2 regions of the Desulfovibrio biadhensis genome follow, and region 2 is predicted to be linked to the other one. Evidence: predicted binding sites of a transcription regulator. Region 2 holds the regulator's gene; the other holds the start of a gene.
The links. The regulator sigma-54, encoded in region 2, starts transcription at its own class of promoters, with help from an activator protein. The targets are predictions, from matches to a motif close to CTGGCACGGNNNNTGCTT.
Positions count from the first base shown of each region.

Region 1: a site for sigma-54 is predicted at 9,669-9,686, ahead of ispD (2-C-methyl-D-erythritol 4-phosphate cytidylyltransferase). Genes of this name have one in related genera too.

Region 1 is NZ_AP042477.1:3,463,563-3,479,508, forward strand. It holds gene ACZ5EH_RS15005 (AMP-binding protein) at 1-1,312, opposite strand, end outside; gene ACZ5EH_RS15010 (helix-turn-helix domain-containing protein) at 1,346-1,903, opposite strand; gene ACZ5EH_RS15015 (AMP-binding protein) at 1,927-3,564, opposite strand; gene ACZ5EH_RS15020 (helix-turn-helix domain-containing protein) at 3,583-4,146, opposite strand; gene ACZ5EH_RS15025 (ferredoxin) at 4,403-4,792, shown strand; gene ACZ5EH_RS15030 (long-chain-fatty-acid--CoA ligase) at 5,001-6,710, opposite strand; gene ACZ5EH_RS15035 (deoxyhypusine synthase family protein) at 7,274-8,245, shown strand; gene ispD (2-C-methyl-D-erythritol 4-phosphate cytidylyltransferase) at 8,301-9,527, opposite strand; RNA gene rnpB (RNase P RNA component class A) at 9,562-9,940, opposite strand; gene ACZ5EH_RS15050 (zinc ribbon domain-containing protein) at 10,108-10,878, opposite strand; gene ACZ5EH_RS15055 (Nif3-like dinuclear metal center hexameric protein) at 10,979-11,998, opposite strand; tRNA gene ACZ5EH_RS15060 (tRNA-Ile) at 12,142-12,217, opposite strand; gene ACZ5EH_RS15065 (amidohydrolase family protein) at 12,442-13,776, opposite strand; gene ACZ5EH_RS15070 (adenine phosphoribosyltransferase) at 13,926-14,438, shown strand; gene mtnP (S-methyl-5'-thioadenosine phosphorylase) at 14,503-15,249, shown strand; gene ACZ5EH_RS15080 (glycosyltransferase family 39 protein) at 15,773-15,946, opposite strand, start outside.
Region 2 is NZ_AP042477.1:4,369,160-4,385,105, reverse strand. It holds gene ACZ5EH_RS19045 (CTP synthase) at 1-42, shown strand, start outside; gene kdsA (3-deoxy-8-phosphooctulonate synthase) at 45-887, shown strand; gene ACZ5EH_RS19035 (KdsC family phosphatase) at 940-1,425, shown strand; gene lptC (LPS export ABC transporter periplasmic protein LptC) at 1,429-2,037, shown strand; gene ACZ5EH_RS19025 (LptA/OstA family protein) at 2,034-2,555, shown strand; gene lptB (LPS export ABC transporter ATP-binding protein) at 2,613-3,344, shown strand; gene rpoN (RNA polymerase factor sigma-54) at 3,638-5,059, shown strand; gene hpf (ribosome hibernation-promoting factor, HPF/YfiA family) at 5,108-5,668, shown strand; gene ACZ5EH_RS19005 (PTS sugar transporter subunit IIA) at 5,673-6,122, shown strand; gene rapZ (RNase adapter RapZ) at 6,193-7,068, shown strand; gene ACZ5EH_RS18995 (PTS sugar transporter subunit IIA) at 7,256-7,693, shown strand; gene ACZ5EH_RS18990 (PTS sugar transporter subunit IIB) at 7,697-8,167, shown strand; gene ACZ5EH_RS18985 (PTS sugar transporter subunit IIC) at 8,190-8,864, shown strand; gene ACZ5EH_RS18980 (manganese-dependent inorganic pyrophosphatase) at 9,091-10,011, shown strand; gene ACZ5EH_RS18975 (tetratricopeptide repeat protein) at 10,077-12,248, opposite strand; tRNA gene ACZ5EH_RS18970 (tRNA-Met) at 12,399-12,475, opposite strand; gene ACZ5EH_RS18965 (undecaprenyl-diphosphate phosphatase) at 12,594-13,391, opposite strand; gene ACZ5EH_RS18960 (hypothetical protein) at 13,520-13,705, shown strand; gene lptF (LPS export ABC transporter permease LptF) at 13,725-14,891, shown strand; gene ACZ5EH_RS18950 (LptF/LptG family permease) at 14,888-15,946, shown strand, end outside.

The DNA.
Region 1 (15,946 bases), 910 kb from region 2:
CCAGAAACCAGATATAACCGTCTTCGTCCATCCACCCCTTGTCTCCTGTGTGGTAATATCCATCATGGAGAACATTGGCGGTGCGCTCGGGTTCATCGATGTATTTTGTGAACAATCCTTCCGGCGACGATGCCAGGGAAATACAGATTTCTCCTTCCTCACCGGCCGAGCAGGGAGCGCCTTCCATGTCGAGAAGTTCGATGCCCCACCCTGGCGAAGGTTTGCCAATGGAGCCAGGTTTGGGGTCCATGAACGGGTAGGTGGCGATTTGCAGGGTGGTTTCCGTCTGGCCATAACCTTCGTAAATGTTCAACCCTGTTGCTTTTTTCCAGTCGTAGAACACGCTTTCGTTCAGCAGTTCGCCAGCAGTGGTGCAGTGACGCAAGGAGGACAGATCATACTTGGAGAGGTCCTGCCTGATGAGAAAGCGGTACACGGTAGGTGGGGCGCAGAAGCCGGTAACCTTGTGTTTAGCCATGACATGGAGCAAATCTGCTGGTTCGAATTTGCCGCGGAAGTCGTAAACAAAGACTGTGGCGCCGGCCATCCACTGTCCGTACATTTTACCCCATACGGCTTTGCCCCACCCGGTGTCTGCCACGGTGAGGTGAATGTCGCCGGGGCGCAGGTCATGCCAGTACACGCCTGTGGTGAAGTGCCCCAATGCGTAACGGTGCGTATGCTCCACCATTTTCGGGGGGCCTGTCGTGCCGGAAGTGAAATAGATGAGCAATGTGTCGTCATCACAGGCGGTATCGTCGCGGCGGGGGTAATCAGTTTCGGCCAGGGTCATGATTGCATCGTACCCTTCCCACCCTTCGTGCAGGGGAGAGGGGCCGCATTGTACCGTCAGGGAGAGGCCTGGGCATTCTTTTTTGGCTTCCTGGACGCGGCTGGCAACGGAATCTTCAACTATGGCTGCTTTGATTTGACCGGTTTGGACCCGGTAGACGATGTCCTTGGTCGTCAGCAACGAAGGGGAGGGCACGGCCACTGCGCCCATGCGATGCAACGCAAGCATGGCCACCCAGAATTCGATACGGCGATAAAGTATGAGCATGACCCTGTCGCCCTTGCCAATGCCGCGAGCCTCCAGGGCGTTGGCCAGGCGACATGATTCCTGCTTGAGCCAGGCCATTGGGTATTCGCGGCGCACGTCGTCCGGACCAATATGGATTATGCCGGGCTGGTCGGGATTGGCATCCACCATGGCGTCTATGACGTCGAAGGCGTAGTTGAACTTTTTGATAGGGGGCAGGGCGAAATCTTTGCAAAAAGTCTCGTAACTGTCCGGTAAGAGCTTGTTGAACATGATGATTGTCCTTTTCTCGTTACGCGCAGCGCGCTACATGATCACGTCGAGGAAGAGCGCTTCCTTGCCATCCAGTCCACGCATGGCGTGGGGGGTGTGGGAGCTGAAGTAGAGCGAGTCTCCCGGCTCGAGGATTTCAACGTTCTTTTCCAGCCGGATTTCAAGACGCCCCTCGATCATGTAGATGTACTCCTGCCCGGGGTGGGTGGTGTAGTTCATGTTCTCTTCCTCCTTGGGAGGAACGCGGACCATGAAGGGCTCCATGCGTCTGCCTACGAATTTGTAGGCCAGGCTTTTATAGTCGTAGTCCTTGCGACGCTCCACCGAGAGCCCTTTGCCTTTGCGTACCAGAGAGTAGGAGTGCAGTCTGGCCTCGCCGCCTGAAAGCAGTTCGGTGAGGTCCACGCCGCAAACGTGGGCCACACTGACCAGGTAGCTCACTGGAATCTCTACACTGCCCGACTCATATACTGCGGCCTGCTCGGCTGTAACGCCGGTCTGCTCGGCCAGTTCCTCAATGCTCATGTCCACGGCTTCGCGGAGACCCCGCAGGCGGGGGGCGATGTCCTTGTAAGCCTCTTGGGTCGTCATCTCGTGCTCCTTGCTAGATGTGCTCAGGCGTTGGGAAAGAGCTCGGCGGCCATGTCGCGCAGTTTGTATTTCTGCACCTTGCCACTGGCAGTCATGGGGTATTCAGTGAGAAAATGCACATACTTGGGAATCTTGTGCCAGGCGATTTGTCCGCGGCAAAAGTCGCGCACGTCTTCCGTCGTCATTTCAAAGCCGTCTTTGAGGATGATGAATGCGCCCACTTCTTCGCCGTATTTATGGCTGGGCACACCGGCGACCTGTACGTCGGATATGCCGGGCATGGTATAGAGGAACTCTTCGATTTCACGAGGATAAATATTCTCGCCGCCACGGATTATCATGTCTTTGAGGCGACCTGTGATTGCCAGGTAGCCTTCCTCGTCCATGACGCCCAGGTCCCCTGAATGCAGCCAGCCCTTGGCGTCTATGGTTTCCGCGGTGGCCTTTTCGTTGTTGTAGTAGCCCTTCATCACATTGTACCCGCGACAGCAGACTTCCCCCTGGTTTCCGGGGGGCACTTCTTCGTGGGTTTCGGGGTCCACAACAAGGACTTCCACTTCTGGCATGGCCCGACCCACGGTTTCCGTGCGGCGTTCGATGGTGTCGTCCATGCGTGTCTGCGTCATTACGGGGGCCGACTCGGTAAGGCCGTAGCAAATGGTTACGTCGGTCATGTTCATTTTCTTCATGACCTGTTTCATGACGTGAACAGGGCAGGGTGAGCCGGCCATGATGCCGGTTCGCAGTGTGGAGAAATCGAACTTGTCGAACAGCTCATGCTCCAGCACGGCGATGAACATGGTGGGCACGCCGTATACAGCGGTACAGCGTTCTTTTTCGATGGCTTTCATCTCAGTGACGGGATTGAAGGTCTCGAGGATGACCATGGTCACGCAATGGGTGACGGCCGCCAGTACGCCAAGAACGCAGCCGAAGCAGTGAAACAGGGGCACAGGGATGCAAAGGCGCTCTCCATCCTTGAAGGCCTGGTTTTCACCGATCCAGAATCCGTTGTTGCCGATGTTGTAGTGGGTGAGCATGACGCCCTTGGGAAAACCCGTGGTTCCGGACGTGTACTGCATATTGACGACGTCATCAGGATCCAGGGTTGCCTGGCGGGCTGCGTATTCTTCATCCGAAACCATGGCGGACATGGCCAGTACCTCTGGCACGGAATACATGCCGCGGTGTTTTTCATGGCCAAGGAAAAAGACCCGTTTCAGATGGGGAAACGTATCGCTTTTGATGTCGCCCCTTTCTCTGGATTTGAGCTCAGGAGCCAGGTCGTAAAGCGTCAGGATGTAGTCGGTATCGCGGTACCCGTCCATCAGGAAAATGTTTTCCGTTTCGGACTGCTTCAGCAGATACTCGAGCTCATGCCGTTTGTAGTTGGTGTTTACGGTGAGGAGAATGGCGCCAATTTTGGCCGTGGCAAACTGTAAGACAACCCAGTATGGCACATTGGTGGCCCAGACAGCCACTTTTTCGCCTTTTTTAATGCCCATGGCCATGAGTCCCTTGGCCATGTCATCAACCAGCTCCTTGAATTCCTTATACGTAAGACGAAAGTCGCGGTCCACGTAGACAACGGCTTCCGTATCGGGGCAGCGTTCGGCTGCTTCGTCAAGAATCTGCCCCAGCGTCAAGTTCCGCAAAGACATTGTTGGGCTCTCCAGTGGCTAGAAGGGAACGTAGATGACCGCGAAAATGGCGGCCTTATCATCGCCGGCGCATCCAACATGGTGGGGCACGATGGAGTTGTAGTACATGCTGTCGCCGGCTTCGAGCTCATAGACCTGCTTGCCGTAAACAAGCTGTACTTTGCCACTGACCACCACGATGAATTCCTCGCCTTCATGGGAGGAGAGTTCCTCGTTGTTTTCAGGAGCCAGCTCGATGTACATGGGTTCCATGTGGCGATCGGACTTGCCTTTGCCCAGAGAGTAGTAAGTTTGCGTCCTGCCTTCTCCAGCAGCCAGCTGCAGGGAAAATTCCTCTTCACGCTCTTTACGGCGAACAATGTGGGGGTCTTTGCTTTGCACATCGTCTAGCAGGGTGCCCAGCCTACACCCCAGCACGCGCGCAATCTTTACAAGAGGGCCAACGGCAGGCGCTGCCTTGCCTGCTTCGATTGCCTCGATCAAGGCCTTGTCCAAACCGCTACGGTCGGCCATATCCTCCAGGCTCAACCCTCGCTCTTCGCGAAATGATTTGATCCTGCTGCCAATTTTTTCCTGCGCCATGTTTTCTCTCCCTCACTGGTTCTTTTACAGACGAAAAACTACAGTTGCCTGGGTGGAAAATGTCTTCCAAAACGGCCTGTTGCGTTTATTACGCCTGCGGCGGGCACAATATAGTAAGGAATGGTATCTGGCAAGTTGAAATTGGTTTCAAAACCAATTCCTGCAGGTGTGATTGCTTTGGTCCAATTTTGTGATAAAAACTTAACTATGTGCAAAATAATGCCTATTTTTAATGTGACGCGTATAAAAAACGGGTGTGCGTATTGTTTTTTGTCTGTTTGAAAGACGCAAGCCATGGTCAATTGACGCTCGTGTGATTAATTCAGGATATGGAAGAAGTGGCAGTATTTTCAAGCTGACCGAACACAATCTATTGCAACAAAAGAATGAGGGGCCAATGAGCGAGCCAATGAGCAAGAAAGATACTAGCAATGAAAAGCAACAACAGGGCGAAGACATGAAGCAGATTGCCTTTTTTCGAGGAGGCTGCAAAGGATGTCAGGCCTGTGTCTCTCTGTTGCCGGAATGCTTTGGCTGGGATGAGGATGAACAGCTGCCGTTTCTTAAAGAAGACTGTGCACCGGAAGCTCGCATCAGAGAGTGCATGTCCTACTGTCCTGAAGATTGCATTGAGATCGAAGAATAGCCAAAACTTCCTTTGTGCCCTATAATACAAGGGAAAAACTTGGGCTGCCTGGTTTTTGGTTCAGTTTGTGGCAAGATAGAAAATGCATGGATGCGCACATGAAGTGTAAAGGCATGCTTGCCTTAACAAAAAGAAAACTGGATTACTGCTTCTGCAATAATCCAGTTTTTTGTATGGGATTAGATTTATGGAGTTTCTCAACGCTCACTTACGCCTTGCGCTTCTCCAGCTTCTGTATTTCCTCGTCCCGCAGTGCGCGGCGCAACACCTTGCCTACGGTGCTTTTGGGTAATGAAGATCGAAATTCCACCTGTTTCGGCACTTTGTAGTTGGCCAGTTTTTGGCGACACCAGCCGACCAGTTCGCTCTTCTCCATGGTTTCGCCATCGTGGAGCACGACAAAGGCCTTGATGCTCTCCCCACGGGATTTATGGGGAATGCCAACAGCCACCGCCTCGCGGATTTTTGGGTGTTCGTGAAGCACTTCGTCTATTTCTCTTGGGTAGACATTGTACCCGCCACAGATGATCAAATCTTTTTTGCGATCCACTATGGTGAAGTAGCCATCCTCGTCCATGGTGGCGATATCGCCTGTAAAAAGCCAGCCGTCACGAAGGGTTTCCGCCGTATCCTCTGGGCGATTCCAGTACCCCTGCATTACCTGGGGGCCTTTGAGTATCAACTCACCGTTTTTGCCGGGCGGCAGGGGCGCCAGGCCCAGGTCGCCATCCACAACACGGGCGTCGGTATCGGGGAAAGGCAGTCCAATGGTGCCAGGGCGTTTTTCCCCATGCAAAGGGTTCAGGTGGGTTACAGGTGAGGCCTCGGTGAGTCCATACCCTTCGATGATGGTGCCCTTGGTCAGTTCCGTAAAGCGGCGTAGCCCATCCACCGGCATGGGAGCAGAGCCGGAAACACAATAGTTGATGGAAGAGAGATCGTAGTTGCCGACATCCTTTTGCTGCATCAAGGATAAATAGACCGAAGGCGCCCCGGGAAAAACAGTGGGCTTCAATTTGTCGATGGCTTCGAGCATGTCCTTGGGCAAATAGCGCGGTATGGGAATGAGCGTGGCGTTGATTGCCGTGCCGAGCAAAAGGCAGACCGTGAGGCCATATACATGGAAGTAGGGGAGCAGCCCCAGCATGACTTCCCCTTTGGCGCCCTTGCCAAGGGTGTGCAGCATGGAGTGGCATTGCTGCACGTTGGCTGCAAGGTTGAAATGGGTAAGCATCACCCCTTTGGAGATACCGGTGGTGCCGCCAGTATATTGCAGCAGGGCCAGGTCCTCACGCACATTATGGGGTTTCACGTTTGCTCGGCTGGAGCCTTTTGTGAGGGAGCGCCAGCGGAGCACGGATTTTCCGTCGTAGGGGACCTGTACCGGAAGTTTGTCACGCCACGCCTTGACCTTATAGATCAGATTCAGGGGCAGTCCCAGAGCATCCGGAATGCGGGTGACAAAGTATTTTTCGACACCCAGGCGCTCCCGCAATGGGTGCAGTTTTGGCCACAAATGGTCCAGCGTTATCATGAAGCGGGCGCCGGAGTCGTTGAGTTGGTGCAGTAGCTCTGTCTCCATGTACAGCGGGTTGGTCATGACCACCACGCCCCCAGCCTTGAGTACGGCCCAAAAGCTCAGGATGGTCTGGGGCAGGTTGGGCAACATGATGGAGACTCGATCGCCCCGCTTCAGCCCATGGGCAATGAGCCTGGCCGCCATGCTCTCTGCATGGCGTTGCAGGCTTTTGTAGGACATTTTCCAGTTGCGGAAGACAATGGCAGTCCGGCCAGGGTACTCCGTTGCGGCGCGATCCAGATAATGGAAAAGAGGTACTTCCTCGTATTCGATGGTATGGGGCACTTGTTCGTCATAATTGGCGAACCAGGGGCGCCCCCCTGCTTCCTGAAGGGTCATTTTAGGCCTCGCTCATTGGGATGGGCAGGTCTGTACCCGAGTCGTAGTGAAAAGTCAGCCCCATAAAAAATCCTGGGGAAAATGGTTATGATAGCGTTTGACAGTACTGTAAGGCGGTGCTAAAAATAATAAATATTTACTGCAAATTCAGGCGTTTGTGATGGAATATGCCGGTTTTTGGAACGTGTTGCCGCTCATATGCGCAAGCTATTGGAACCTTTGGAAGTTTTTTGTTTGGTCAGAAGTGGTAATATATTGTATTTTTTTTGCGGTAATCGCAAGGCAGAGGATGGTTTTGTTGGGAAAAAATGTGTGGCCTTACGTACACTGGTGATATTTTATCCTGTTGCACGACCTGGTCTCCAAATGCATTCCCCTGAGTGCATTCCTATCGCCTGCCTCTCCAAAACGAGCAATGCTTCACAAAAAACAAGCCAGTCTTCGCGATTATATTTTAGCCGCATTTGTGCAGTAACTTTTTATGAAACGCCGTGACTACATGGCGTTTTTTGCAGAACCTGGCGCGCCCTTATAAATGTTGCGCGCGTACCTAAGGAGGACGAGTGAGTACCATCAGCGCTTTTATGGAAGCGAACTACAAGCATTTCAATGCCCGTGAGACTCTGGATGCGGCCAAGGCCTGGAACGAGTTGCTTGACGGCGGGGGCAAGATGTTTTTGGCCATGGCCGGAGCCATGAGTACTTGCGAAATCGGCATCACCCTGGCCGAGATGATCCGCCAGGACAAGGTGCACGCCATATGCTGCACCGCGGCCAATCTGGAAGAGGATCTTTTCAATCTCTTCAACAATACCGAGTACAAATTGGTGCCCGAGTATCGGGATCTTAGCCCAGAAGAGGAGCGCGACCTGCGCGACGAAGGCTTCAACCGTGTCACCGATACCTGTATTCCAGAGTCAGTGATGCTGCAGGTGGAAGACCATCTGGTCCAGCTTTGGAAGGATGCTGCTGCAAAGGGTGAATCCTACTACCCTTGGGAGTATTTCTATTCTTTGCTGGAAATCGAGGATGTGAAAAAACACTACCAGATTCCGCCCGAACATTCCTGGGTGCTGGCAGCCAAGGAAAAAAATCTGCCCATATATACGCCTGGCTGGGAAGACTGCACCATGGGCAACAAGTTCGTTGCTCTGGTGATGAGCGGCGCCTTGCCTGACCATCGCTGCCTGCGTCTTGGCACCGAGCAGATGCAGCACCTGGCCGAATGGTATCTGGCCCGGGCCGATGAAAAAACTCCGGTAGGATTCTTCCAGATTGGCGGCGGCATTGCTGGAGATTTCTCCATCTGTGTCGTGCCTATGATCATTCAGGATCTGCACAAGGAAGACGCCCCATTCTGGGCCTATTTCGCACAGATATCGGACAGCACCACCAGTTACGGCTCCTACTCCGGCGCCGTGCCCAATGAGAAGATCACATGGTACAAGCTTGACGTGGACACACCCAAGTTCATGATCAATTCGGACGCCTCTCTTGTGGCGCCGTTGATCTTTTCCTACGTGTTGGGGAAATAGTCGGCTTCGTATTGCAGGCTGGTCATTTGCTGCCAGCGACAAAGACCGTAGCCATTCAGGGCATCATCGCTGTGACCATTGCCACAGCCTTGATGCCCTTTTTTTCACCCGTGAAGCCAAGGCCTTCTTCGGTTGTGGCTTTGACGTTGACCCGCTCTGTCGGAACGTGCAGCAGCTTGGCTACGTTGTCACGGATGCGTTTTTTGTGGGGCATGAGCTTGGGCGTCTGAGCGATGATGGTCAGGTCAACATGCATGAGACTTGCGCCCATGGCCAGGGCATCCTGCAGCACCGCATCCAACAGCGCAGTGCTCGGCGCGTTGTCCAGGGTGGGGTCGCTGTCCGGAAAGCGGTCGCCGATGTCGCCTTGCCCCATGCAACCTAAAAGGGCGTCGGTGAGCGCATGCAGCAGCACGTCGCCGTCCGAGTGCGCCTGAACGCAGGGGCACCCCTTGGTCTGGATGGGCACGCCGCCAAGTTTCATAGGGCGTGCCTTGGCCTGGTTTTCCGCAACATAGCGATGGACATCGTACCCCCAGCCACAGACCATGCGGCCGCCGGGGCTTGGCGTGCTGTTTTGCGGGGCGAGCAGCTCAAGGTCCTTGAGCGTAGTAATTTTGACATTGCGCTCTTCACCGGGAACGGTTTGCACCACAAGCCCGAGACGTTCCACCATGCTTGCATCGTCGGTGACGTCCCAGCCTTCCTTGTCAGCGCGTTCATGGGCATGGCGCAAGGTCTCCAGGGCGAATGCCTGGGGCGTCTGCACTGCTCGCAATTCACTGCGGAGCAAGGTTTCGGCGATTTGTTCCGAGCCTTCAGGATTTATGGCGACGCGTTTGATCGTGTCACACACTGGCAGAACAGGAATGACTCCGGGCGCGCCGGCTTCCAGGTTGTCGAGCAGTGCATTGCACAATGTGGCGCTTGCAAAAGGGCGTGCAGCGTCATGCACCAGTACATTGTCGCAATCCGGTGGCAGTGCCGCCAATGCTTTCGCAACGGAGTCCTGCCGGCGAGCGCCCCCTGTGATACATAACCAGGGGATACTGACGCCGTCGGCCCCTTCAAGTTCGATGACCGTTTCCTGGGCGCTGAGGAATTCCGCTTCGGGGAAAACATAGATCAGGCCGAAAATGCGCGGCACACGAGCAAGGGTTTTGGCGGAATGCCAAAACAGAGGGCGCTGTTGGTATTCGAGAAACTGCTTTTTTTCCTGAACGCCTGCCGCGGCAAGACGGGAACCTTGCCCTGCAGCGAGAATAACAGCCCACGTGCTCATGTGCGTGTATCCTGTGATAAAATGTGGTGAAAAGAACGGGAGTTGGACTGTAAGCCGGGTTCTGTTCCTCCGGTCCAAGGACCGGAAGCGACCACCATTCCTCTAGGGCCGCAGTTACCTACGGCCTCGAGCAGCCTACCCGAGGGCTGACCGGGCCAGCTTTGACGCCCTCCTATTTGGCCTTGCTCCAGACGGGGTTTGCCTAGCTTACCGTGTTACCACGGCAACTGGTGGGCTCTTACTCCACCGTTTCACCCTTACCTGCATCCCACAAGGGGCGCATAGGCGGTTTGCTTTCTGTGGCGCTATCCGGGGATCGCTCCCCCTGGGAGTTACCCAGCGTCTTGCCCTGTGGAGCCCGGACTTTCCTCCCCGGGTCGTAAACGACCCGCAGCGGCGATCCGTCCAACTCCCGAAAATTGTTGCCGGGAGCGTGCTCAAGTTGCCATTTACGCGCATCCTGCAGTCACTTGTCCATACCCAGCATGAAGGGGAGGGACAAGTGGCTGCAGGCGCATGTGGTAAATGTCGCGTGTACTACCTGATGCAGTAATAAGCACTGCAGCGAGAAGGTCAAAACCTACTCGGCAGCCTCTTCAGCTTCTTTTTCCTTGGGGGTGGCGCACTGCTCATCCTCGGAAAAGTGCTCGCACCAGTAGATGAGGCGCTGGCAGTTGGGGCACGAAAGAATCTGCTGCCCTTTCTGCAGATCGTTGAAGCTCTGGGGCGGAATAGCGATGTGGCAACCGTTGCAGATGCCCTGTTCGACCTTGACGATAACAGGCGGCACCAGACGAGAGCGGATGAATTCGTAACGGCTCAATACCGGCGGGGGCACGCTGGAGCCTGCGTCCTTGCGTTGCGCATCCAGCTCGTCCAGGCGTTTTTGTGTCTCAGCCACGCGCGCCTGCAGGTTGGAGCGCTTTTCTTCGAGCTGCTTGTTGATCGTTCCCAACTCGCTATCAAGCTCTTCTTTGCTTTCGTTGAGGCGGACGAGCTCTTCAGACAGGGTGACCCGCTCTTCTTCGCGCAACCTGTTCAGCTTCTCCAGGTTGTCCATCTCGCGCATCATGGCGTGATATTCTTTGGTATTACTGACCATCATGAGCTTGTTCTTGCTCTTCTTGATCTTCAGCGTGTCATCTTCGATTTCAGCTGAAAGACGGCTTTCCTGCTCTTTGAGGTAGCCGATCTTTTCCATCAGCTGTTTGTACTGCGTATCGAGCTGCGAATGGCTGCCTTCCAGGGCGTGTACTTCTCTGGGTGCAGTCTCAAGTTCCTTGTTGAGGTCGATGATTTCGCTGTCGATGCGCTGCAGGGCGACAAGTTGTTCGATTTGTTTGAGATACATGCTCAAGGTTCTACCCTCCTCTGTGCATGGCTGCTGGCCGGAGCTATCCGGTCGGCGAAGTTCTGCTCTATGTTAATGCCGAAAGCGAACGTTTGCGACTTTAAAGCAAAATGTCCATGTCCTGCTCAAAGAGCATTACATCAAACGGGTCCTTACCAGAGACGAAGAGCAGCTCGACGCCATCGCTCGAAAGCTCGTCTGTAAGGTTTTGCGCAAAACGACGCATCATTTCCTCTTCCAGAATAAAATGCCCCACATCTAAAACGCAGAGTGGGGCTTCAAGGGCCTGATGATACTTCATATCGCCCGTTATGAAAATTTGAGCGCCGGCTTTATGGGCCGCCTCCATGAAGGAACTGCCGGAACCTGTACAGTAGGCGACCCGGGTCACGGTGGCGGGTTTTGGCCCCATGACTCGGAAAAAACGGCTCCTGGTGAGTTCGGCAAGTTGGCTACAAAAGTCATCCAAAGGCATGGGCGCTGGCAGATCGCCTGCCAGACCGTACCCGCGGCTGTCCTCCGGCAGGGCCATTTCCAGCATTGAAAAGGCCGGGTTTTCCTGGTGCTGGGCAACAAGCGCCTTGACAGCCGGCCAGTCTTCCCTGGCGCAGACCAGGAACAGCTCTTCCGGGCCAGGATCCTGCAGGTGCAGCACTTCCGGCGATTCTTCAAGCGCTTGAACGAGGGCTTCCCGGGGTTCTGCCGCATGAAAATGCACACCTTGTAAAGCCTTGGTGTGTGTCGTTTCCAGCAGGTCGGTGTTCTGCAGCCCCAGTTCCGCGGCCAGCCAGCCTGCGGGGCCCGAGGGCTGCACGTCCAGCGAAGTATGCGCGGCATACAGCCAGGCGCCCTGGCCGAGTACGGCTGCGGCTACTTCGTGGAATGCGTTGATTTTGTTAAGGGGTTGCGGCTTCATGTACAGCGGGTGGTGCGTAAGGATGCATTGCGCCCCCCATTCGAGAGCGGAGGCGATGGTCTCTGGCAAGGGATCCAGGGCGACAGCGAGTTTAGTCACGTCTTGAATGCGACCAGCGATCTGTACGCCTGAGTTGTCCCATCCAGCCTGTCCTTCTGGAGGTGCAGTGGCCTCGATCCGTGCAAGTAAGTCTTTGATATACATGGTTATTTACCTTCCTTGCAGGGGCTTCCAAAACGAAAGGTGCTTCTCTGCCACAAGGGCCGGGAAGCACCGTAAATATAACGCCTCGCGTTCAGGCGTGGGGATTGCGAAGGTCGGGTACAGGCCTGCAAATGTGTTCCTTCTGGTGGGCCTACCAGGATTCGAACCTGGGACCTGCCGGTTATGAGCCGGAGGCTCTGCCAACTGAGCTATAGGCCCACGCTGTTCTTCGGATGTCGCAAGCTTGTTTGAGCGGCATTGGCTGCGGCTTTTGCAAGTTGCGCATTGAATTGTACAGCTTTTAAGCACGCGAAAATATCTTGGAACTGTTGTTATGTCAATGCTTCTTGATGGCTGTGCAGTATTTTATGGCAGTCGTTATCTCTCTGAAAAAACACGTGATGTTATTATGTCTTGGAAAAAAGACTGGCTAAGGATCATTTTTAATCAAGATTTTTCCGGGCCCAGGTTGTAATTGCGGTCATTTCGTCCAGAAGCCCTGAATAGTCGATTTGCGTATACTGCCCGTCCTTGAAAAGTATATTGCCGGCAACCATGGTGAGCCGGACTTCGTGCCCGCTTGCTGCATAGACGACTTGAGAGACAGGGTCATGCAGGGGCTGCATATTGGGTGCCTTCACATCCAGGGCTATGATGTCTGCAGGGGCACCTGGCTTCATGGTCCCCAGGCCGGAAATGCCGAAAATGTCTGCCGCATTGCACGTCGCCATATCCAGCACACTACCGGCGGGCAATGCTGTGGCGTCCAGTTCCCGCACCTTACCTGTCAGGGCGCAGGCAGCCATTTCCTGAAACATGTTCAAGGCGTTGTTGCTGGCTGCTCCATCTGTTCCCAAGGCGGGGGCTATACCAGCCTGGAGAAATGACTGCCCCCCTGCAATGCCGGAGGCCAGTTTCATATTACTGCGAGGGCACATGATAACCTTGCAGCCTTTTTCGGCTACGAGCGCACGTTCTGCATCATGCACGTCCACCATATGCACCAGGGCGGTCTCAGGGGTAAGCACGCCCAGGTCCCTTAAATGGGCAAGAGGCCGCTTGCCCAGCTTGTCCAGACACTCGGAGGTTTCAAGGGCGGATTCCGCGCAATGTGTGAACCACAGGGTCTTATGCTCCTGGGCCATGGCATGGCTGCGTCTGATTTGTTCTTCTGTAGCGGTGTGCGGCGTGTGTGCCGCCAGGGCAATGGATAGGCGCGGGTGGTTTGCGAAATCCGCCAGCAATGCATCAAGGAGGGCAAAGGCTTCTTCGCTATTCTGGTAGGAAAGGGTGGGGAACGCCAGGAGTCCTTCAGTCAGCATGGCGCGCATGCCGCTTTGTTCAACTGCACGTGCTGTCTGGCGTTGATGGATATACATATCCAGAAAGCAGGTTGTGCCGGTCCGTATCATTTCCGCGCAAGCCAGGAGTGAGCCTAGCTGGATGAGCTCCTTTGTCAGGCGCCCTTCAAGGGGCCAGATACGGGTGGTCAGCCATTGGAGAAGGGGCATGTCGTCGGCAACCCCCCGCAAAAGGGTCATGGCGGAATGGGTGTGGGCATTGACCAACCCTGGCATGAGCAGAGCGGGGCCCAAGTCTATTGTGTTGTTTGCCATGTAAGCGGCATGCACCGCGTGGGCAGTGTCTGCGGCGAGAATGCGTCCCTGGTTTATGGCAACAGCGCCCTTATGAATGGAGCGGGGAGGGCGTCCGTGCAGATGGTCTTGAGGCAGTAACCAGTCAGCCTGGAGGATGGTTTCGCAGTTTGTTTTGGACATGAGGCGGCTAAACTCCTGGTTCTAAGGGCGGCGCGTCCGGCTTTTGACAAAATTTTCCACAACACTTACATCAGCCAAGGCGTAACTGGGGCGCTTTCTGCGCCGGCAACTCCGGAAAATTTTTGGCACAAATTCCACTGGAGGACAACATGGACCTTCGTACCTATATCCGGGACATAAAAGACTTTCCTAAAGAAGGAATCGTCTTTTTCGACATTACACCGCTTCTGGGCGACGGCAAGGCCTTTGCCTATGCCATCGACAAGATGGCTGAACAGTATCAGGACACTGGCGCTCAGAAGATCATGGCGGCAGAGGCGCGCGGGTTCATCTTTGGCGCCCCCTTGGCGTATAAGCTGGGTATTGGTTTTGTGCCTGTGCGCAAGCCCGGCAAACTGCCGTACAAGTGCGTATCTGTCAGCTACGATCTGGAATACGGCACCGACACGCTTTGCATGCATGAAGACGCCGTCAAAGAGAATGAGCGGATACTGATCATTGATGACATCATTGCCACGGGTGGCACTGTGAAAGGCATGGTGGACCTCGTAAAGGGTGCTGGAGCAGAACTTGCCGGCATTGGTTTCCTCATCGAGCTTGGCTTTTTGAATGGCAAGGAAAAGCTGGACGGTATGGGGCATAGTTACCTGTTGAAGCTGTAGTCTCGGCTAATTTCGAATTGATGGAATAGCGAACCCCGGATATCCGGGTTATGGACCGAGTACCATGAAAGCAATCGGTATTATTGGCGGCAGTGGCCTGGATAATCCAGACATTCTCGAAAATGCTGAAGACCTTGAAATCGTAACGCCCTATGGTTCGCCAAGTTCCAACGTGCGCAAGGGCGAGATAGCGGGGAAGCGCGTGTATTTGCTGGCGCGGCATGGCAGGGAGCATACTGTTCCCCCCTCACAGGTGAATTTTCGCGCCAATATCCATGCCTTAAAGGATTTGGGGTGCGAGTGTGTGCTGGCTACCACGGCTGTTGGGTCCTTGCGGGAAGAGATAGATCGCGGACATTTGGTCATACTGGATCAGTTCATCGATTTTACCCGCCACCGTTTTACGACCTTTCACGAAGCTTTTGAACCGCATCACGCTTGCCATACCCCTATGGCCGAGCCCTTTGACGCTGACTTGCGCAAGGTGTTCAATCAGTGCTGTGACCAACTTGGCTATGACCACCACAAGAAGGGAACCGTGGTGACCATTGAAGGGCCTCGTTTCTCCACCAGGGCGGAGTCCAACATGTTTCGCACGTGGGGGGCAGACGTCATCAATATGAGTATCGCCCCTGAATGTGCTCTTTCCAATGAGGCTGGGCTGCCCTATGGGGCAGTGGCCATGAGCACGGATTATGATTGTTGGAAGCTGGACGAAGCACCTGTCACCTGGGAAGATATTTTGCAGATTTTCAGACAGAACGCTGAGAAGGTTACCAGGCTATTGCTGGAGGTTATTGGCCGTTTATAGGCTTTCAGTCGCCTGTTGACCAGGAATGTATATGCAAAGAGCCCTGCCTGTAGTTTCGGCAGGGCTTTTTTATTTTCCAGCGAAAACTCACTACGGTAAGTATAAAAATGAAATAGAAGGATTTTACGCACGCTCTGGGCGCATTGGGGCATTGAGATCGTAGAAGCTCATGCTTAGTTCATCCACTGGGAGTTCTGGTCGGGGTGCGCCTTACTTATTTGCGAACTCGGATAAAGTAATCTCCCCGGACAGGGTTTTCATGGGGGGCGGGGCTTGAACGCGGCGGTAAAACTTCATCTTGTCTTGGACATCAAAAACCTCCTCCGGGCTTCTTACGTCCACTTTGGCTCATGGGCCGGTTTTCCTAACCCACTTCTTCCAATCTCGGCTTTTTAATCTTCTAATACTCGGCTGTAGCCTTGTAGTATGCTCCATGCTGCATGTAGTTTCTTGAGAGAAAGTAGATATATTACGTTGTGAATAGCTTTGTCAGTAAATTAATTACTCTTAGTGTGAACATGACCTAGTCGCAAAAGGGTGCGTTTTTAGATGTATGGGGTAGACGTGTGTATTTGAGTAGCGTCGGAAAATGTATTGATGGGGCAATATTCTCCGTTTTCCAATGCTCTGTCCTTTCAAGGGAGTCTAACTTAATGTTAATTGCAAAAAATTCGTGAGGCAATAAACATATATCCAC
Region 2 (15,946 bases):
TTCATTACGGCTGCCAAGCTGAACGCCACAAAAAAGGCCTGATAATGTCCGCAACACTTCTTGTCAGAAGCGAAGCCGAAGCGCTCCTTTCCCGCAGCAGGGAGGGGCGCTTCGTCATTGCCGGTCCGTGCGTGCTCGAAAGTCACGAACTCGCCATGGAAGTCGCCACCGAGCTTGCCGCCGTTGCTCATGAGCTTGGGGTTCTGGCAGTGTTCAAAAGCTCTTTTGACAAGGCCAACAGGACATCGAGCCAAGGGTTTCGTGGACCTGGAATGTCGCGTGGCATTGAGCAACTCGCTCGCATCAAAGAGGAAACGGGATTACCCGTGATTACGGACATCCATCTTCCCGAGCAAGCAACTCCAGTGGCCGAGGTGGCGGATGTGCTACAAATTCCGGCTTTTCTTTGCCGGCAAACCGACCTTTTGCTCGCTGCAGCCAAAACCGGCAGGGTGGTGAATATTAAGAAAGGGCAATTCCTTGCACCGTGGGATATGCGCCACGCCCTGGACAAAGTGTACGAGGGCGGCAATAATGCCGTTTGGCTTACTGAACGTGGCGCCAGCTTCGGCTATAACAATCTGGTGGTGGATTTCCGCTCCATAGCTGTCATGCGGCAATTCGGCGCTCCTGTGGTGTTTGATGCAACCCATTCGGTACAGTTGCCTGGGGGGCAAGGGAGTTCCTCAGGAGGGCAGCGTGAGTATGTGCCCTTGTTGGCGCGAGCTGCAGTTGCCGCAGGGTGTGACGGTGTTTTTCTTGAAACGCACCCGACACCTGACAAAGCTCTTTGTGATGGACCTAACAGTTGGCCCCTTGCCCGGCTGAAGACTTTGCTCCAAGAACTGACTGCCATCTGGAATGTGCCAAATGAGACGCTTTTCTGAAAAAACACAACGTATTAGCCGCAAAGCCCTGCAGCGTGCAAGAAACATAAGGATGCTTGTTCTTGATGTGGACGGCGTACTCACTGACGGGGGGCTGTATTACGATACTAACGGTAAAATTCAAAAGCGCTTTGACGTCCAGGATGGTTTGGGGATCAAGCTTGCGCAGGGCGCCGGTATTGAAGTCGCCCTTATTTCCGGACTGGATTCCCTTGCAGTGGAAACACGCGCACGGGAACTGGAAATCGTCGAGTATTTTGCTGGTCATGTGAAAAAGCGCGCCATTCTTGAAGATATTTCCCGTCGTCGGGAGATTGGCTTTGATGAAATGGCGTATCTTGGTGATGACTGGGTGGACATTACGCCGTTGAGTCTGGTGGGCCTTCCCATGGCCGTGGCCAACGCGCAGCCGGAACTGGCGCGCAAAGCGATATGGACCTCTTATGCTTCCGGCGGGCGTGGAGCTGTTCGCGAGGCTATACGTTTTTTGCTCTTGGCACAGGGAAAACTTCCTAAAATGCTTGAAGATTGGAGCTGATACGTGCGCAAGGCCGTTTTTATCGCACTACTGCTGCTTCTCATTGGCCTTGGCGGGCTGTGGTATTGGTGGGTGCAGAATCAAGCAGCCAAACATCTTGCCGAAACCGCCAAGCGTGTTGCCGACGTCGACCTGCAAGCGGACCTTGATGTTGATTTATCGTTGAAGGGCATTACCCTTTCCCAAGGGGAAAAGGGGGAGATGCACTGGCAATTGACAGCTAAAGAAGCCAATTACGTTCAAGAAGAGGGCATGGTCGAAGTCACCGATCCGATTATTAGCTATCGCATTGGAAAAAATGAAGAAATGCTCACTGTGGAGGCGCCTAAAGGCGCTATCCGCCAGCAAGAGCAGTGGGCCCGGCTTTGGCCGAAGGTGCACGCCACGTATGAGCAAAATGTCCTTTCCGCCGCAGAATTGATCTATGATGGCGAAAGCAGAACCATTTCTCTGACCGGGGGCGTGACACTGGCTGGTCCTCAATTTGTTTGCAAAGCGTCACAATTGCGTTATCAATTGCAGCAGGACATGATTGTTGTGGAAAAAGGCGTGGAAGCCACCGTGTACGTTGACGCTGACTTCCTCCCAGAGCAAGGAGAATCCGTAAAGTGAGTTGTGCCAAGCTGATACAGGGGGCCATCGCCTCCATGCTCATATCTCTGTGTTGCGTAACCTTTGCCATTGCGGCCACGGTTCCTGTGGACATCCAAGCCGACACAATGCGCTACAGCCCCTCCGGCAAGGAAGTAGTCTTTGAGGGGAATGTGCATGTCACACGCCAGGATGTCGCCATCAGAGCAGCAACCATCACCATCCACCTGTCGGGTAAGGCGGAGAGTGGTCCTGGTGTGGCAGCCATGGACCCGGGCGCCATTCAGAAAATCGTTGCGACAGGGGGCGTACGTATCGATTATCAGGGCAAGGTCGGCACATGCGCCACTGCGACCTATAACGTTCGCACGGGCATGCTGGTGATGGAAGGCAATCCAGCCCTTGAAGATGGCAAAAACCGTATCCAAGGGCTTGTCATCAAATTCAATCTTAAAGAAAATCGCAGCGAAGTCGTAGGCGGCAAAGGAACGCGTGTCAAAGCCACGTTCCAGGCCCCTGAAGACCTCAAAGCGCCCTAGCCATTCTGCCGCCATGCTTTTATTCATGCAAAACAATAACTCGGGGCGGAGTCTTGGATGAGCGGAACCACCGGTCTCACCGCCACGGGCTTGTGCAAGCGTTATGGCAAGCGAGAGGTTGTCAGAGATGTGGCGCTTTCCCTGCAACAGGGCGAAATTGTAGGCCTTTTGGGTCCTAATGGTGCAGGGAAGACGACCACGTTTCACATGCTGGTGGGAATTCTGGAGCCCAACCAGGGCGAAGTCCGTCTGGATGGCGCCCCTATAACTCGCTGGCCCTTGCACGAGCGGGCCAATCACGGCATCAGCTATTTGCCCCAGGAAAGTTCGGTTTTCAAAAAACTGAGCGTCTTGCAAAACCTTGAACTGATACTTCAATACACGGGTCTCTCCCGCAAAGAGCAACGGCAGCGTTCAGCAGATTTGCTTCAGGAGCTTGGTATTTCACACCTTGCCGGACAAAAGGCGCTGCACCTTTCCGGTGGTGAGCGCAGGAGGCTGGAAATCGCACGCGCGCTGATCCGTAAGCCTCGCTTCATGCTGCTGGATGAACCATTTGCCGGAATCGACCCTTTGGCTGTAGATGATATTCAAATGATTATAGGTGGGCTGCGTGAGAAGGGCATAGGTGTTTTGATTTCAGACCATAATGTGCGAGAAACTCTCAATATTTGTGACAGAGCTTCACTGGTGTTTGAAGGAAGGGTGATATTGGACGGTGCTCCGGAAGCCATTGTGGCGGATGACCGAGCCCGTAGAGTATACCTGGGCGAAGGCTTCAGTCTCTGATGCCGAATATTGTTGCTCCACCATCTGGAACGGTGTTTCTTTTCTAATCAGCTTATATTTTTAATCTTTTTGTATCTGTTCCGCTTCGGGGAACATGTGATGCGTGTTGCAAGCATGGGCCGGATATGGCACATAAGTTGTTACACCAAATCGCATGTACTGGGCGAAACAGGGATTTGACTTTGAGGCCCGTTCGTTGCATGAAGCCGCCTTCAGCGCAAAACCGTTGGGGGGCGGAATAGGGCGGTTTTTGTTGGTTTAACCCTTATACTCGCCGAAAACGGCATTTGCCTATGGCTCTCGAACTCAGACAACAGCTCAAGCTCACACAGCAACTCGTCATGACGCCCCAGTTGCAGCAGGCGATCAAGCTGCTGCAACTTTCCCGTCTCGAATTGTTGGACACAGTGCAACAAGAGCTGATGGAAAACCCTTTCCTCGAAGAACATTACGAGGACGAGGGGAGAGAGAAGGCCGTTTCGGAAGAGATTCGTCCAGATGCGCCGTCGTCCAGCCAGGAAGAAATCATCCGCAATGCCGACTGGGAAGACTACCTTGGAGAATTTTCAAGTAGCTCCCGTCAAATGCAAATGCGTGAGTCGGAATCTCCTGAAGATCAGCTTTCCCTTGAAGGACGCTACGCAGTAAGACCCTCCCTTGACGGTCATCTCGAGTGGCAATTACGGCTTTCTGATCTGAGTGAAAAAGAGAAAGAAATCGGCGAAGTTGTCATCGGGAACCTGGACACAAACGGGTATCTTCAGGCCTCTGCGGAAGATATTGCGGCAATGTCGAACGCCGATCCCGAAGTTGTGGAAAAAGTCATCCTTGAGATGCAAACTTTTGATCCTGTAGGTGTTGCCGCACGCACCCCTCAGGAATGCCTTTTGGTACAACTCCATTCCTTCGGTATGGATGATGATCCCGTTCTTGTGGAGTTGGTTAAAGAACATCTCGAAGATCTGGAAAAAAAGCGCTACAAACCTCTGTGCCGTAAGTTTAAAATCAGCATGGAGGACATAAAAAATTATCTGGAACAGTTGCAACAGCTCAATCCCATGCCAGGGGCGAGCTTTGGCACTGGTGAACCGTTTTACGTAAGCCCGGATGTGTACGTATATAGATTTGGCGACGATTTCCATATCCTTCTCAATGAAGACGGACTGCCAAAGCTCCAGCTTAATTCTTATTATATGGACAACTTGCAAGGTCCTTCCAAAGACAAGGACTACATGCAGGAAAAAATGCGTTCCGCCATGTGGCTGATGAAAAGCCTTTATCAGCGCCAGCGGACGCTTTATAAAGTAACAGAGAGCATAGTAAAGTATCAGCGTGAGTTCTTTGAACAAGGCGTCACCCGGCTCAAGCCTCTGATACTTAAAGATGTTGCCGAGGACATTGGCATGCACGAATCCACGGTGAGCCGGATCACGACAAGCAAGTACGTGGCTACTCCCCATGGTATTTTCGAGCTCAAGTTTTTCTTTAACAGTGGACTGGGGATGGATGATGGCAGCCAGGTGGGTTCTGAAAGTGTCAAGGCCACCATCAAGCAGCTCATAGGGGAAGAAAACCCCAAAAAACCTTTGAGCGACGAACGCATTGCCGAAATCCTCAAAGACAAGCTGCAGGTCAACATTGCCCGCCGTACCGTTGCAAAATACCGAACCGCTTTGAATATCGAGTCGTCTTCCAAGCGCAAGGAAGCCTTTTAAGTCCGCCATCCACAGGTAGCGAGATTATGAGACCAAGGAGGATATAGTATGAACATCAACTTTTTCTTCAAACAATTCGAACCGTCTGAGCATCTTAAGAAGTATGCTCGCAGACGTTTTGAGAAAATACTGAAATTTTTGAGCAACCAGGAGCAGATCACTGAAGTGAACGTGACTATGCTCGTTGACAAATTTCGGCACAAAGCAGAGGTCGTCATCACCTCCGGGCAGTTGCACATTACTGCCAACGAGGAATCCGAAGACATGTATTCCACCATTGACCTGGTTCTGGACAAGGTTGAAGCGCAACTGCGCAAAGTCCGGGAAAAGAGCAAGGATCATCGTCGGGGCAAAGGTGGCGGAAAAACTCCCCAGCCTGTCCGGATGGAATATATTTCCTTTTCCGAAGGCGAAGGGGGGCAACGTGAACGGACTATCGTCTCCCGCGACGACTACGAGCCCAAGCCAATGAATGTTGACGAAGCCGCCATGCAGCTCGACAACCTTAATTATGAGTTTCTGGTGTTCCTCAATGCTGAGACCGAACGAGTGAACGTCATTTATCGCCGCAAGAACAACGATTTCGGCCTCATTGATCCGGGGTTTTAGTCTCATGAAATTAGGGGATTATCTGGACAAAGAACTGGTGCTGCCTGATCTGAAGGCCAAGACGAAATCTGAAGTCCTGGCTGAGCTTGTGGAACCCATAGGGCATAAAATCCCAGGGTTTGATACGGAAAAAGCACACAAGGTTCTGCTGGAACGGGAATATCTCGGCACTACTGGTATCGGCGATGGCGTGGCCATTCCCCACGGCAAGCTGGAGAGCCTCGATGATATCATTCTTGTGGTAGGACGCAGCCCAGAGGGTGTGGACTTCGAAGCTCTTGATTTCAAACTGTGCAATGTTTTTTTCCTGGTGCTGGCGCCCGAACAGGTCGCCGGCATCCATCTTCGCATCCTGGCGCATATCTCCAGGCTGCTCAAGGATGAGTCCTTCCGGGCATCATTCATGGCCTGTGAGGATAAAGATACGCTCTGGGATTTGCTCTCGCAGACCTAACCAAAATCAAGGCTGTCGCTTCTGCGGCAGCCTTTTTTTATTACCATTGCAGAGAAGAGGGGAATGTCTCGTGCACGCCTATCCGCTGCTCATTGTCACCGGGCTTTCCGGCGCTGGTAAAAGTACGGCCTTGAACGTCTTTGAAGATCTCGGCTTCTTCACCGTGGACGGGGTTCCGGCAAGCATGGCGCCCAAGCTTGTTGGGCTGTTTTCCGGGCAAGATAATCTTGATGTGAAGGGCCTTGTTCTCGGTGTTGATGTGCGCCACAGAAAATATCTGGGCGACTGGAACCAGGCGCTTGAAGAAATTGAAGCCCATGGCGCCAAGCCACAAATAGTTTTTGTGGAGGCGCGTACAGAAGTTCTTGTCCGTCGCTACGCTACCACCAGACGCCCGCACCCTATGGAAGGAACAGATTTAGGGTTGGAGCAGGCTATTGAGTTTGAACGCGATCTTCTGTTGCCCCTGCGACGTAAAGCCGCACTTGTGCTGGACACCTCGCTATACTCTATCCACGATCTTCGCCGTGCCATTCAGGAAAAATGGAGCAGCCTGGAAGCGCCTTCCACTGGTATGCGCATTCATATCGTTACTTTTGGCTTCAAGTACGCCCCACCTTCGGAAGCGGATTTGGTTTTTGATTTGCGTTTTTTACCCAACCCTTATTTCGAGGATAGTCTTCGTGAATTGAGCGGCAAGGATCCAGAAGTTGCATCCTATGTGCTCGATGGGGAGCCGGGTAAGGAATTTTTGCGTAAATTCTTGGATTTTTTGCATTACGTGCTGCCACTTTATCAAGTTGAAGGTCGCTACCGACTGACCCTGGGCATTGGTTGTACTGGCGGGCGCCATCGTTCTGTCGCTGTTGCCGAAAAGGTTTTTGCCTCCATAAAGCAGAAAGGGTACTCGGTTTCCATCGAACACAGGCATCTGGACCTGGGCTAGGCTGTAGTGTAGTCTCCCCCCGATTCAAAGAGAACGCGAGTGCCGTAAGACGTTGCATTGCGGCACTGGCGGGTTTTCCCTATTATGTATGCATGCGATGTACCCACACGTCCTAACAGTTGGGTGGAAAGGGAAAACGCAAGCAGATGCATTGTGTGGACATCACGCTAGATAAGGTGCCAATCGGATGAGTAATAATAGCGAACAGGAAAAGAAGCTTGGCGTCGTCCTCGTGACGCATACAGAATACGGAGCCTGGTTGTTGAAGGCTGCAGAAATGATCCTCGGCCCGCAAGACGGGTGCATGTCTGTGAGTGTCGATGTTTCCAAGAATGTAGAGGAAACCGTCAAGAGCCTGAAAAAATGCGTTGAGCAATGCAACACCGGCGTTGGTGTGATGATTCTCACAGACATGTTTGGCGGCACGCCGACGAATTTGAGTCTTTCACTACTTGGGGGGCAAAAGCTCGAAGTCGTTACAGGCGTCAACCTGCCCATGCTGCTCAAGGTTCTCAACTCCCGGACTGAATCATTGGAAAACATGGCCAATGCAGCCAGAGAAGCTGGGGTGAAAGGTATTGTCGTTGCTGGCGAAATTTTGCGTAGCAAGGTCAAGGATCAATAGCAGATGTTTTGGACCAGGATTGACAACAGATTAGTGCACGGGCAGGTTATCGAAACCTGGATACCCTTCACCAATGCCAAGAGGCTGGTAGTGGCTAACAACGAACTGGCGAAAGACGTTGTGCAGCAAGATATAATGTCTCTGGCCATTCCCCACGGCGTTAAGGCCAACTTTGTTTCTGTAGAAGAGGTTGCCGACTTCCTGCAAAAGCTGAAGCTCAGAGTAGGGAAATCAGACGTGCTTGTGCTTTTCGCCAATTGTCTTGACGCCAGAAAAGCCTATGACGCCGGTCTGGATTTTGGTTTGATCAATGTGGGGAATCTCCACTATGGCCCCGGAAAAAAACAACTCTGCGCCCATGTTGCGCTTTCTTCTGCGGATACGGACTGTCTCGAGTATTTCCAGGATCATGGCGTAGAACTTGATTTCCGCTGTATCCCTTCGGAAAATATTCAGGTAAAGCTGCCATGGTGATGCATAATTTGCCTGATCCCTTTTGGCTTCTTGCCATCAGTTTTTTTTTGCGGTTTTTTCCCTTTTCCGTTTCGCACTGAATATCGGGATTCTGGAGCGCCCCCTGGCTGTTGGATTGATATGGGGCGCCTGCACCGGAGATTTCAGCACGCCTGTTGCAGTCGGCGTGTTTTTTGAGCTTTTCTGGCTGGATCAGATTCCGGCTGGCACTTATATTCCCCCAAATAGTGTTCTGAGCACGTTCCTTTGTCTCAGTCTGTGTGAATATTTCAAACTTTCACAACCAGGAGAGATTGTCTATCCGCTGGTATTAACCATGCCCATGGCCGTGTTGGGCGCCAAGCTTGAATACCAGCAACGTCGCTGGCAGGATGGCGGATATAATTCCCTCTTGCACTGGTCGCGCATGCCGGGCCATCGGCGGCATCCACATAAACCAGAACGCCTTGTACTCTTTTCCCTGGTGCAACTGGTTGCACTAAACCTCGCGCTGTTCACCCTCGGTCTTTTGGCGATTCTTGGAATCCTGCTCCTGCTTGGTCTGGATGACAAAGCCGCCATGCTGGACCTGCCCCTTGGCTGGGCGCATCTATGGTTTCTTGCAGCTATCGGCGGCTTACTGGCGTTACGTGTCAAGCGATCGTATATAATTGTCGCCTGCGGCGTAGTCCTGCTCGCTCTCATCAGCATCCTTTGAAACTGCTAAGTTTTAACGCTTCTCAGAACGGTGCAAGATGGCCGTGAGCCTAGAAGTGGTCAGGAAAATGCTTGGCAGTATCTGCAGATTGTGCTATTTGGCGCAAGCCTTGACAGAAACAGATCAAAGGCACGCGAATTTATAGGTGGACCGGAGCTTGGGTCCGGCAACCATGCGAATCGCGATTGAAACCGAGGATAAATCACAACATTTTGGAGGAGGCTTTATGTCCGTTTACGTATTTGGTCACAAGAATCCGGATACCGACACCATCATCTCTGCTATTGCTGTTGCTGATGTTTTCAGCAAGTACCAAGGCATGGATTGCAAGGCTGTTGCTCAGGGCGACGTGAACCCCGAAAGCAAGTTCGTGCTGGACAAGTTTGGTCTGGCTGCTCCTGAAGTCAAGACCTCTTTCGCCGGCGAAAAAGTTATGCTGGTCGACCATTCCGACTTGGCTCAGAGCCCTGACGATCTGAAGGAAGCCGAGATCGTAGGCATCGTCGACCACCACAAGCTGGGCGACGTCACCACCTCCAATCCTTTGGAAATGTGGGTTTGGCCTGTAGGCTGCACCTGCACCATCATTTACAATATCTACAAGTTCGCTGGCGTCGAGATCCCCAAGGGCATCGCCGGTGGCATGATGTGCGCCATCCTGAGCGACACCGTCATGTTCAAGTCCCCCACCTGCACTGACGCCGACAAGGCTGCTGTTGAAGCCTTGGCCAAGATCGCTGAGGTTTCCGACTACATGGCCCTCGGCCTTGAGATGTTCAAGGTCAAGAGCGCTGTTGAAGGCACCCCGATCCGCGACCTGGTTTTCCGTGACTACAAGGACTTCGACATGGCTGGCAGCAAGGTCGGCATCGGCCAGCTCGAAGTTGTTGATCTGGGCATCCTGGATCCCGTCAAGGAAGACCTCTACGCCGAAATCGGCAAGGTCAAGGCTGAAGGCCGCCACAGCGTGTTCCTGATGCTTACCGACATCATGAAGGAAGGCACCGAACTGTTGATCGTTTCTGACGATCCTTCCGTTGTTGAGAAGGCTTTCGGCAAGGGCGGCGACAAGAGCGTGTGGCTGGATGGCGTGATGAGCCGCAAAAAGCAGGTTGTTCCCAACTTTGAAAAGGCTTTCGGCAAATAAGCTGAGCCTTTCATAGAGTGCATTTCAATGCCTGGCGCGGGAAACCGTGCCGGGCATTTTCTTTTTCAAGATGCAGGTTTTTCGACTGCTTGCTCAATAAATCTTTCCAAACCTCGTATTGCCTCAAGATCATCAAACAATCTGTGTCGGTTTTCCAATGTCCGCTGTCGTAAGGCCTGGCGGGCAGTAGCATCGGAAACCAGCCGGACGGCCATGGCAACATATTCGGGAAGGTTACTTGCAAGACAATCCTCGTGTCCCAACATGCGCAGGACAGCCTGGGTATGGCGCCCCCGCATGCCGCCGGTAGGGCAAGAAATAATCGGTAAGCCACAGGTGGCGGCTTCCATTGCCGTATTGAATCCGCTCCAGCCAATGCTGTCCAAAAATATGTCGCAAATATGATTGAGGTTTAAATAGCCTTCCCGCCCCTGATGGGGAAGTAACGCCAGAAAGTGTTCAGGATCCAGGCCTCGCGCCGTAAACTCCCGGGCAATTCGCTGGTGCAGCATATTGTTGGCGGCCAGCATATGCGCATCTGCAAGAAACACGAACAGACTTTCCGGAACACGCGCCGCAATTTCGGCAAAAACAAAGTCATATTGCGGCAAATACTTGGGCAATGTCTGGGGGCAAAAAAACAACACACGCCCCTTTTCTGGCAGTCCAAAATCACTTGGGGACATGCTTTGCCCATGGTCGCGCAAGGGGGAGTAGCAAACCCCGAGGTTCGGCAGAGGGACAAGCTCCTCACTGTACCAATCTTGAGCGTTATCCGGCTCCATGAGTTCACTGGAAAGAAAATAATCCATGGTCGGCAGCCCTGTGGTCATGGGGTGCCCCAAAGAAACGGCCTGGACAGGGGCAAGTCGCAACGCTGCAAGCCTGGCTGTCGTCGGATCCATGCCCACTTCCGGAAAGAGCAAGGCGTCCACCCTGTCGTCACGAATAGCCCGGCAGATGGCTTCAAAGTCATGGGGCTCATGCCGCAGAACATCAAAGCTTCTGCGTGCGTCCTCACTGCAATGGTCCTGTTTTACCCCGGTGGAATAACCAAAAACTTCAAAACGCTCTCTGTCCAGTGCCTTGGTCCACCCCTTTGTGGGAATCTTCCACACGGAGTGCTCGTGCATGAAGCCACAGACAATACCGACGCGTATGCGCTCCTTGGGAGCGCTGGCAGTCAGGGGGGTGGCGAATTCGGGGTGCCTCGCAGCCATGACCCTGTGCGCCAGTACGCCATAGCGTTTTTGAAGAGGGCGGTCATTCAGCCCCTGATACGTGAGATAAAAAGGTTGATTGGCACCGACAACTGGAGAAACGGCCTGCAACGCTTCTTTCTTTGCAGCAGGAAGGGCGGTTTCCAATCGGGCAAGGGCCTGCTCATATGCGGTTCGCTCGGCAAGCATGGATTGTTCGTCTGAATGCACAATGGAGAGGCGGGCAAATGTGCTGCCCCATAATGCCTGCAACCAGGCGGCAGTATCTTGCTGCGCCACGGTAAGCGCCTGAGAAAAACATTCGCGGCAGTGCTCCATGTCGCCATAAGCCTGCCAGGCATTGGCCAGATTACATAGCGTTGCAGGATCACCGGGGGTGATTTGTAGTGCCCTGTCATATGCCTGGAAGGCCTGCTCCAGTTCTCCGGCGTTTTTATGCGCCACAGCCAGATTGCTCCAGGTCTGGGCGGCTTCAGGCTGCAGATTCAAGGACTGTCGATAGGCGGCGATTGCATCGGGAAAGCGCCCCATCGCAAGGGCGCAGTTCCCCAGCCCATCAAGCGCAGCGGCCGCATCTTCTGGCGAAGCGCCACCTGCCAGCCGGAATGCCTGGGTATGCAGTTCGCTGGCCTGCTCTGGCCGCCCCATTTCTAAGAGCACTATCGCCAGAGCATTCAGAGGGGCAGGAGCTTCGGGTAAAAGCTGTGTTGCCAGCTGCAGGGCCTTTGCAGCGGCAGCCAAGTTGCCGACCGCTCTTTCCAAGAGCCCCAGACTAAGAGCGGCTTCGGCATTATTAGGGGTGTGATCCAGTGCCTTGCGATAGGCGTCCAGGGCGGCCTCGGAATCGCCCGTTGCTTCACAGGCCAAACCAAGCATAAACTGCGCGTCGCCATTTTCCGGGACCAAGGCGACTGCTTTTTCCAGGAGCTTGCGAGCAGCGGCAGGGTTGCCATCGCGTAAGAGAGCCAGACCATTTTGTAACAGTGGGGTTATGGACATGGCTAGGAAGTAGACCAAAACATCTCTTCAAGGCAAGGATACCTGCGCTGTGGGAAATTTTCTGGCAGATGTGAATTAAATCACATGGCGTCTATGCTGCTTTTACGAACAGTGCTTTTTAAACAATAAAAAAAGGGTTTCGACATTTGCCGAAACCCTGAATTTTATTGGTAGCGAGGGAGGGACTTGAACCCCCGACACTGCGGATATGAGCCGCATGCTCTAACCACCTGAGCTACCTCGCCGTACGCTGTGGGGGAGACCCCCCGTCACGAAGAAAGGGACCTTACGCAAAGCGGAAAAAAAATGCAAGTAAAAAACTGATTGAAAAAACAACCATCTGCGCAACCGGTAAAAAAAAGTTTAACCTTGCCAGACCCAAAGCACCAGTGCAGCAAGAATTAGCCGATATACGGCGAAGGGACGTAGTGTCCAGCGCCCCAGAAGGCTGATAAAACCTTTTACGGCAATCCAGGCGGCAAAAAAGGATACAACGAATCCCACTGCGAAAAAGGGAATGTCTCCGGCACTGAGGTAATCCATGCTTTTGAGCAGGTCATACCCCGTTGCTGCAAACATGATGGGCACTGCCGAAATAAAGGAGTACTCTGCCGCCAGCATCCGCTCGGCGCCCAGAAGCATACCCCCCATTATGGTGGAAGCGGAGCGGGAGAATCCAGGCCAGAGGGAGAGACATTGAAAAAGGCCAACACCAAGGGCAAGTTTTGCATTCATGTCATCCAGCGTGTGCGCCTTGGGCTTTCTTGGCAGTGCTTCCACAACAAAAATGGCCAGAGCGCCCACGCCAAGGGCCCACGCCACAGGCACTGGCGCAAACAGCTTTTCCTTGATTGCGTCATGCGCGAGCAGGCCAACGACACTTGCGGGCAAACACGTGAGAAACAGGTACCATAAGCCGCGCACCCCCGCGAATCTGTATCCTGCTTGCGGGCGCACCAGTGAAAGAAATCGTTCTTTATAAATGACGACAACAGCCAATATTGCACCGAGTTGAATGACTATTTCAAAGGTCTCCACCTTTGGGCCTGTCATGCCCAGGAGGTCGCCAGTCAGGATGAGGTGTCCGGTGGAAGAAATGGGAAGAAATTCCGTCAGGCCTTCGACTATGCCCAGTACAAGTGCGGCAAACAGTTCGTACATGCTGTTCTCCGGAAAAAAAGTTAGGAACGCCGCCTTGTATGCCAGCCGAAGCAACGTTGCAAGCGCAAGGGGTTATGGTGTAAAGCCGCGGGACAAGCACGGCCGTTATGGCCGGGAGGATGCAAAAAATGACGACTATCATGCCGGACGATGAATTATTGCGCAAGGCCGTACGCCACATTGACGCCATGCTCAAGAGTGGTGAGCAGAGCTTGGACAAGGCTTTAGATGACGCCGCCATGCGTTTTAATCTAGGGCCGGCTCAATGTGAGTATTTGCGTTCCCTTTTCAAGTCGCAACCAGAAGATAACTAATAACTGCTGAAGATATATTGTGAAACTGCTGCACAGAAGACTGCTGGCAGAGATGACGACACTGTTCGCCATCTGTCTTGCCTCTTTGCTCTCCCTTGTTTTGTTGGGACGCATTCTGCAACTGCGTGAACTCATCATGACACTGGGGCTGAGCCTTATAGACGTTATTCTGCTTTTTTTCTATCTCAGCCCGTTTTTCATGCTGCTGATCGTGCCAGTGGCCTGCATGCTGGCTGTTTTTCTTACCTTTTTACGTATGAGCTCAGACAATGAACTCCTGGCCTTGAAATCCGGCGGCGTCAGCATTTACCGTTTGTTACCCGCCACAGCTGCCTTTTGTCTGGCATGTGCACTGCTTACGCTCTTTACTTCGCTTTATGGGCTTTCCTGGGGCATGGGGCAGTTTCGCGATACCATGATAGACTACGCCCGCAGCAAAACCCGCCTCATGCTGCAACCCGGCGTATTTAACCAGGATTTTCCTAACCTCATGCTATATGCCCGCACCGTGGATATGCACAATGGTTTGCTTGAGCACATCATTGTTGAGGACAGAACCCAGGAAACCGCAACGGTTACCATTCTGGCTCCCGTAGGGCTGTTGAAAAGCGTACCTGGGAGAGGGCAGATGATCATCGCCCTCCAAGATGGACGCATTTACCAGCAGGAAGGCGAGCGTGTGAGTGTGTTGCGTTTTGATAATTATCAGGTGCGATTGGACCTTACCAAAATTTTACGGGATTTCGACATAGACGAGCAGAAACCCAAGGAGATGTCCTGGAAACGCCTGTCCTCGATCAATCGTGAACAGGTACAAGAGCAAGGGCACGACGACAATTACTATCGCAAAGTTCAGGTTGAAGTGCACAAACGTTGGGTGTTTCCCTCCGCTTGTCTGGTGCTTGGGCTTTTTGCACTGCCGCTTGCCTGTGCCTTTGAAGGACTCCGGCGACAACTCGGTTTCTTTTTGGCGCTTGGCTTTTTTCTCGCCTATTATACGCTGCTTTCCCTTGGGCTCAGCCTTGGGGAGGCCGGAACATTGCCTCCCGTCGTGGGACTATGGCTTCCCAATGTGATCTTTCTACTTTTGGGAGGCATAGGCATTCGTATGGCGGGAGAGGAGCGCAGCCTGAATATCATGGAGCGTCTGCGCCACGGGCTGCAACACAAAAAGGCGGTTGAATGATGACGCTGCTGCAGCGCTATCTGTTGCGCCAGAATGCCGTTTTATTGGCTGCCTGTCTGGGCTTGGGCACGGGGGTCTATCTATTGGCCGACCTGTTCGACCGCCTGGATGATTTTTTGGAGGCAGACGTCAGTGCCGGACATATTCTCACCTATTTTGTGGTCAAACTGCCGCTGATTGTTTCGCAGATTTTGCCCGCAGTGTTTTTGCTCGCGTTGCTGCTGCAACTGGGGTTCATGGCTCGCAGTAGAGAACTGATGGCCTTGCAGGCAGGAGGCGTGGCTTTTTCCAAGCTGGTGCGTTTTTTCGTGCTTTACAGTCTTCTCTTTTGTCTTGTGCAGCTGGCTTTTTCCCAATTGGTAGGCGTATACGGGGAGCGCGAAGCAGGGCGGATATGGAAGGAAGAAGTACGCAAAACCCAAATGGACAGGCGTGAGTTGCAGAATGTGTGGTTCAAAGAAGGGCGCTATGTGGTCAAGCTCGATCACACCATTCCATCAAAACAAATAGGGAAAGGGATTACAATCTACGTCCTGGGTGATGCTGGCATGGAATGGGAGCGTATTATCAAGGCGAATTCATTTTCAGGAAGTACAAATGGATGGGTTCTTGAGCAAGCAGAGGTTCTGGACCCCGCCGGTTTCGTGGTGCAACAGCACGACGAACTGGAGTTGCCCCTGAAGCAGGACTTGACCGCTTTTGTCGCCATGGACCCCCATCGCGATCCCACACAGCTGCCACTATGGCAATTGGGGCATGTTATCGACGAGCTCGGCGCTTCGGGCAGTAATGTTGAGGCGTTGCGAACGGTTTGGCACATGAAGGTGTCATATGCATTTTCACTATTGGTGATGGGGCTTATTGCCGTTGCATTGTGTACTGTAACGTCAAATATGTACTTGAGTGTGCTCAGTGGCCTAGTACTGACGTTTACCTATTACGGACTGACCATGGTCTGCGTTTCCATGGGGCAGAAGGGGTTTCTGCCGCCGGCAATCGCAGCCTGGAGCGGCAACGCCCTGTTTTGCGCTGCCGCCGCCTTACGCTTGGTTTGG